Regions from separate parts of the Rossellomorea vietnamensis genome, predicted to be linked through region 2. Evidence: riboswitches for the same ligand, from Rfam matches in the RefSeq annotation. Region 2 holds a riboswitch; each other region holds the start of a gene.
The links. Region 2 has a riboswitch for thiamine pyrophosphate ahead of thiT (energy-coupled thiamine transporter ThiT). Riboswitches for the same ligand answer to the same signal wherever they lie in the genome.
Positions count from the first base shown of each region.

Region 1 (2,270 bases), 980 kb from region 2:
AAATCTATTCTCTTTATGAGGCCCTTGAAGGAACGCCCTTGAAGGAATGGTCTGCCGACTCCCTGACAAATGCAGGAGCATACCTTGCAACCCTTCATCTCATCCTTAAAGACTATCGGTGTCATTATGAAACGAAGGGCTGGGAGATTGAAAGACATGTAACAGAATGGGTGAAAGAGCTTGAAACTGAATCGATCGGCATAAGGGGGCAAGTGATCTTATCAAAGATGAAGGGGTGGGAGCATCCCTACCGGTGTTTGCCCCATCAATTCGTTCATAGCGACTACAATTCGGGGAATATTTTGATGGAGGGAGGAGAAGTGTGCGGGATCATTGATTTTGAACGAATCCGGACGGCACCCCGGATTACTGACATCGGCTACTTCCTCGCAGGTATGCTCAAAGCACTCCCGATAGAGAAAAAAGATGATTCAATGAAATGGATCCTGGCGTTTATGAAAGGATATGAAAGGCATGCCCCTTTGACTGCAGGAGAGAAAAGGATCTTGCCGTCAATAGTCATTCTCTTTCTCCTTCAATATGCCTTTTTAACCTATCATCAGGGATATTCAGAAGCTGGTACTTCGTGCATGGATTTCATCGAGAAGCTGTTTGAATACCCTTATTTCCGTGGAGTCTTTCAATATGAGAAGGAAAAGCTTGAATAACCTTTCATTCTATGGCAAAGTAGGGAGGAAGATAACGTTAAATTTCATATTCCACGTGTAGGGGGACCGGAGTGGCCGGTTGAGATTGTATCCTGTAGATACTGACCCTTTGAACCTGAACTGGCTGATACCAGCGTAGGAAACATTCTCTTAAACGATACATAACCTGTTTAACGATGCGTCCCGCGGCTGAAGCTTGGGGCGTTTTTTTGTTGTATCCCGGACTTTACGCCTCAACTGCCATTGGTTTACATTCATTTTCCAGAATAAGCGAAGAATATAGGAGTGAAACGTTATCACCGCTAAAGATCGAAGGAGGAATCACCATGAAAAAATGGATATTCCTCATCTGCTCTGTACTTCTTTTATCCGCCTGTAACGGCGGGGAAGATGCAGCTGATGAGAAGAAGGACAACCTTAAAAAAGTAAGTGTCGTACTCGACTGGACACCGAACACCAACCACACCGGATTATATGTAGCGAAAGAAAAAGGCTACTTCAAGGATCAGGGACTGGATGTAGACATCATCCTGCCCGGGGAAGCGGGTGCCGATCAGCTCGTAGCATCGGGGAAAGCCGATTTCGGAGTTGGATATCAGGAAGGTGTCACTCAAGCGAGGGTCCAGGATGTACCCATCGTATCCATAGGTGCCATCATACAGCATAATACGTCGGGGTTTGCTTCCCCGAAGAGTAAGGGTATTACAAAACCAAAGGATTTTGAAGGGAAAAGCTATGGCGGCTGGGGTTCACCCGTTGAGAAAGCCGTTATGGATTCAATCATGAAGCAAGAAAACGCGGATGTAGAAAAAGTGAATTTCATCAACATGGGAGACACCGATTTCTTTACTGCCGTTAAACGGGACGTTGACTTCGCCTGGATTTATTATGGATGGACAGGAATTGAAGCTGAACTCCGCGGTGAAGAGTTGAACATGATGTATGTAAAGGATTATTCTGATAAACTGGATTACTACACGCCAGTCCTCACAACGAATGAAAAAATGATCGATTCAGATCCTGAAACGGTGAAAGCATTCATGGCAGCTGCTTCCAAAGGGTATCAATTCACGATAGATAACCCGAAAGAGGCGGGGGAGATTCTATTAGATGCAGCCCCGGATCTTGATAAAGAATTAGTCATGAAAAGTCAGGAATGGCTTGCACCCAAATATAAAGATGATGCTGACCGATGGGGAGAGCAGAAACTGGAAGTCTGGGAGAACTATGCGTCATGGATGTATGAAAATGATTTATTAGATAAGAAACTCGAAAGCAAGAAAGCATTCACGAACGAATTCTTACCAAAATAAGAGGTGAACAAAATGGGGAACGCACTTGTAAGCATACAAATCATTCCAAAGACCAAGAACGGTGAAGATGTGATTCCATATGTGGATGAAGCGATCGCAATCATCGAAAAATCGGGAGTGCGATATGAAGTCCATCCTTTGGAAACGACGATGGAGGGGAATCTGTCTCAATTATTCAAGGTGATTGAACAGATGAATGAACGAATGATTGAAATAGGAAGCAAAAATGTCATTTCTCAGATCAAAGTATTGTACCAGCCGGATGGGATCGAAATGAACGACTTAACGG
Region 1 covers NZ_CP104558.1:1,462,466-1,464,735, reverse strand. The annotation lists gene N5C46_RS07500 (phosphotransferase enzyme family protein) at 1-668, shown strand, start outside; TPP riboswitch at 718-827, shown strand; gene N5C46_RS07495 (ABC transporter substrate-binding protein) at 995-1,981, shown strand; gene N5C46_RS07490 (thiamine-binding protein) at 1,994-2,270, shown strand, end outside.
Region 1: it holds a riboswitch for thiamine pyrophosphate, as region 2 does, so the genes downstream of both, N5C46_RS07495 (ABC transporter substrate-binding protein) here and thiT (energy-coupled thiamine transporter ThiT) in region 2, are expected to answer to the same signal.

Region 2 (2,270 bases):
TGATATAGTAAGGAACATAGCTTCCCACTGTGTATAGGAGACTTCCCGCTAAAGATATGAACACCATTTGCAGCCACGTCAGGTGGAGGATGAATCCCATTGTTACGATAAAGAACGTCCCAATAAAAGGAAAAGCACTCCCTTCAATCAATAGAGAAAACAGTACACCCCATATCCCCCATTCTTCTGCTATATTTATCAACCATTCCGTCATGTGAATCACTCCTGTAAGCTTGTATCTTCAGTATAGAAGAGACCTTCTTATACGAACAGAATCCGCAGAGGTAATTTGCGCTAAGTCTTGAGATGTATTGACAGTATAAAGACCGGCCCTGAGACAGGCCGGTCTTTCGTTCCTTTATGATGCCTTTCGGCTGATTTCCTGTTGATGCGACTGCACTTTGATCAATCTTGGTGCGATATTGACGATGATCACCATCACAACGGAGCATAAAACTGCCGACCCCAACATGGTGATCCCATTTACTATAAGAGAAAATAGCAGCGGGGACATCTCATCCGGTGCATACTCCGCAAAGAACACGAAGCCGGCGATGAAATGCCAGAAGTAACGGGCAAGGCTTCCTGCGAATGTTGCCAGTACTACCCAGAAGAACGCTCTGGGCCGTTGTCCGCTTCCCAATGCGCTTTGGATTTTCCCGGCAAACATCCCGGCAAAACCGATAAAAGCAAAAGCGATGAAATACTCAATCACCATTTGGACCGGGGTCGCAATCCAGGCATCCCCGAGGGCAATCTGCAGGATCCCCCATAAAAAGCCTCCTATCAGTCCGGCTCTCCACCCTCTTCGATAAGATAATAGAAAGATCGGAACCATGGCAATCGAAATCGAGATACTCGGTGATAGCTTAATAGAAGGCAGCAAATCGAGAATGACCGCAAAAGCCGCCATCAATGAAGCTTCAAGCAATACGACAAGTCGTGTGTTTTTCATAAAAAAATCCTCCTTATGAACTGAAACGAAACCATAAGGAGGGAGAATGGAACAATCGAAATAAGCACAATGCTGCCTATTTTCCACATCCCTACGCTAGTCCTAACTAACAGGTTCAGAGGGTCAGAACAGATTGTTCACTCTCAGCTTTCGCTCCCCTTGTGGTACCGTTTATAAAGTTGTTAAGGTTCATTATACATGAAGAATGATATTTGAAAAGCATTAAGGTGTCTCTCTTAGAGGATCATGAAGGATGATGACGGGCATTGACTTAGGGGTTACCATGAATCCATATACCTTTCCATCTTTGTCCTTATACGCTACAGAATAATCTCCGAACTGGGGTGAGAATTCGACGTTTTGGTATTCAAGGTCAAGGTCCTGGTATTTCAGGCTCACATACAGGTTGGTGGCGATTCTTGCTGTCAGATGTTGTACAGTTGAAATCCGGTTGGCTACTATTATGAGGATGATTGCGAAACAGAGTAACATGACTTTCTTTGTCCTGGACAATCTGATCATTCATCAAGCCCCCTTTCATTTCTCATAACTACTATACTCTTATACTCTCTATTATATACCTATTCACTGAACCATGACAAAAGAGCTACTCTAATGGTGTGTGTCAAAATACCCATTTTCAGCAGCTCTTTTATCTTTATTTATTTCTTGTTCCTATTTCATAAGCGAGTGTTGTGCTCTATTCAATTTAAACTAAACTAAATTGTCTACTGAGTAGGCATGAAGCCTACGCTCCAATAGCCGTCTTCATCTTTTATCATCTGAAAGCCCATGGTGCCTTCACCGACGTTATCATACTTGATATAGCCATCGATATCGCTTGTTTGAATAAATTCACCATTTTCGATTCCTTTGAAGGTATTGAGGATATTTTCTTTTGTACCCCTGTCCGTTTTCGGTATTTCCTCGTCTTCTTCTTTTGTCCATCGTATATAATCCGGTCTGTCCGTGTACATTTCATAAACAAGGTCGTATCGTTCGTCCAGCGATGCCTGGACATATAGTTTGGCTAGACTGATGGGTGACAGTCCTTTCAAATGGACTTCTGTTGGATCTTCGGAGAACTCCTGATAGGCGTCCTTTTCTTCCTGTGTCAGCGTGAATGGGGAGCGACTATCTGTTTCCACCTTTTCCACTTTTCTAAAAGAAAATGGCATCACCACACTAAACTTCCATCCATCATCATAAAGCAATCTGAAAGTTTGAACACTTGCTTTCTGGTAACCTTCTGAAACCGGTATTTCGTATGTCACATCACTCATCGTTTCTGAAGTCCTCACTTTGATTGCCGTAG
Region 2 covers NZ_CP104558.1:2,441,093-2,443,362, forward strand. The annotation lists gene N5C46_RS12565 (DedA family protein) at 1-214, opposite strand, end outside; gene thiT (energy-coupled thiamine transporter ThiT) at 359-955, opposite strand; TPP riboswitch at 1,027-1,125, opposite strand; gene N5C46_RS12575 (hypothetical protein) at 1,178-1,477, opposite strand; gene N5C46_RS12580 (DL-endopeptidase inhibitor IseA family protein) at 1,684-2,270, opposite strand, start outside.

Region 3 (2,270 bases), 2.0 Mb from region 2:
GTGGATGGTACCACCTTGATCATGCGGGTTCCGAAAGTAATCAAGCAGACAGACAGGGAGGGAATGGAATGATTCGAATTGTGATTGCGGAAGATCAGCGGATGCTGTTGGGTGCATTAGGGTCTCTATTGAGCCTTGAAGATGATATGGAAGTGGTAGGAAAAGCAGGCAATGGAGAAGAAGCCATTTCCCTCGTTCATGAACTGAAGCCGGATATTTGTATCATGGATATTGAAATGCCTGAAAAGACGGGACTTGAAGCGGCAGAGGAATTAAAAGGGGAAGATTGTAAGGTGATCATCCTTACCACCTTTGCCAGATCAGGCTACTTTCAGCGGGCATTAAAGGGTGGCGTGAAAGGGTATTTGTTGAAGGACAGTCCGAGTGAGGAGCTCGCGAACTCTATCCGGCTTGTGATGGATGGTAAGCGTATCTATGCACCGGAGCTGATGGATGATGTCTACAGCGAAGAAAATCCACTCACAGACCGTGAAAAAGAAGTCCTCGAGCTCGTTGCCGATGGAAAGAACACTAAGGAAATCGCCGATGAACTAAAGCTTAAAACAGGTACGGTCAGGAACTATATCTCCACCATACTCGACAAGCTGGAAGTGAAAAACCGAATCGAAGCCATCACACAATCCAAAGAAAAAGGATGGTTTAAATAAATAGAGGGACGGACCTTTTTGAAGGTCCGTCCCTCTATTTTATAATTTTGCATGATATTGAATTTTTATTCGGATATGATCGGGATGTAGAAACGAACTGACGAAATTTTTAATAAAAAAATATATCATAACATAAACCTGCTCCACCTTTTGCTGTCATTGAGTTCGACAGCCATATGGAATCCGATTAAGAATGATGATATTGTTTTTTTTATGTTGACAACTCAATAAATCATGATACGATAGCATCGAAAACAAAATTTCATAAGACGATCCACTAGGGGTGCCTTCGAAAAGGCTGAGATTAAAGTGTGACTTTAAGACCCTTTGAACCTGATCTGGTTGAGACCAGCGTAGGGAAGTGGTGTTTGAAGGTCACATAGAATATATTTCTATCATTCTGATCTCAAGCCACTTTCTGTATGCTGTATGCATAATGGAAAGTGGCTTTTTTGTTGCCCATTTCGGGTCGTCTGGAATAGGAGCAGAAAATCATGACATTTTCAACAGTGTTACGAAACGAAGTCAACGACATTTGGGACACAAGCTTCGATCATCCTTTCGTCAAAGGGATCGGGGATGGGACTCTCCCCATCGAGAAGTTCAAGTACTACCTCTTGCAAGATGCCTATTACCTTTCACATTTCTCGAAGGTGCAGGCGCTTGGTGCTGCAAAAGCATTGGACTTACATACCACATCACGAATGGCATCCCACGCGGTAGGAACCAATGAAGCAGAGCTTTCTCTTCATGAAAATTTCTCTAAACGATTAGGGATCACGGATGAAGAAAAAAAGAATTTCAAACCGGCTCCTACAGCGTACGCTTATACGTCCCATATGTATCGTTCCGCAAGATATGGGGGCTTAGCTGATATCCTGGCGGCGATCCTCCCATGTTACTGGCTCTATTATGAGATCGGGGAACGCTTGAAATCATGCACGCCGGAACAACCGGTGTATCAGGAATGGATTAAGGCATACGGCGGGGAATGGTTTAAAGAGTTAGTGGAGGAACAAATCAATAGGCTTGATGAATTGGCAGGAACAATGACCTTACACGATAAAGAAAGAATGAAAGAAAATTTCATTATGAGCAGCATCTATGAATGGCAGTTTTGGGAGATGGCTTACACCTTGGAAAAATGGCCGTTTCAGAATCCACTGGATGCAGGAAAAGAAATGAGCGAACAACATGTCTAAATTAAAACTGACCGATATTTTAGTGACGGTGGTCATTTCCATCATGTTCGGGGTCATTTATAAGCTGTGGGGTCCATTTTATAACCTGTTGAAGCCGATCGGGTTGCATGCAGATCAACTCATCTATGGGATGTGGTTCATGGCGGCCACAGTGGCATTCTTGATCATCCGAAAACCCGGTGTCGCCCTTTTAGCCGAAATCGCAGCTTCTTCAGGAGAGTTTCTCATGGGCTCTGAATGGGGGCTCGAGGTCCTTTTATTCGGAGTCATTCAAGGGTTAATGGCAGAATCGGTTTTCTTCCTGACGAAATACAGACGCTATGATCTTTCGATTATCTGTTTTGCTGCGTTCGGTTCTGCATGGGGATCCATCTTCATGGATTACATGAAAGGGTATATG
Region 3 covers NZ_CP104558.1:467,788-470,057, forward strand. The annotation lists gene N5C46_RS02515 (sensor histidine kinase) at 1-72, shown strand, start outside; gene N5C46_RS02520 (response regulator transcription factor) at 69-668, shown strand; TPP riboswitch at 938-1,045, shown strand; gene tenA (thiaminase II) at 1,163-1,870, shown strand; gene N5C46_RS02530 (ECF transporter S component) at 1,863-2,270, shown strand, end outside.
Region 3: it holds a riboswitch for thiamine pyrophosphate, as region 2 does, so the genes downstream of both, tenA (thiaminase II) here and thiT (energy-coupled thiamine transporter ThiT) in region 2, are expected to answer to the same signal.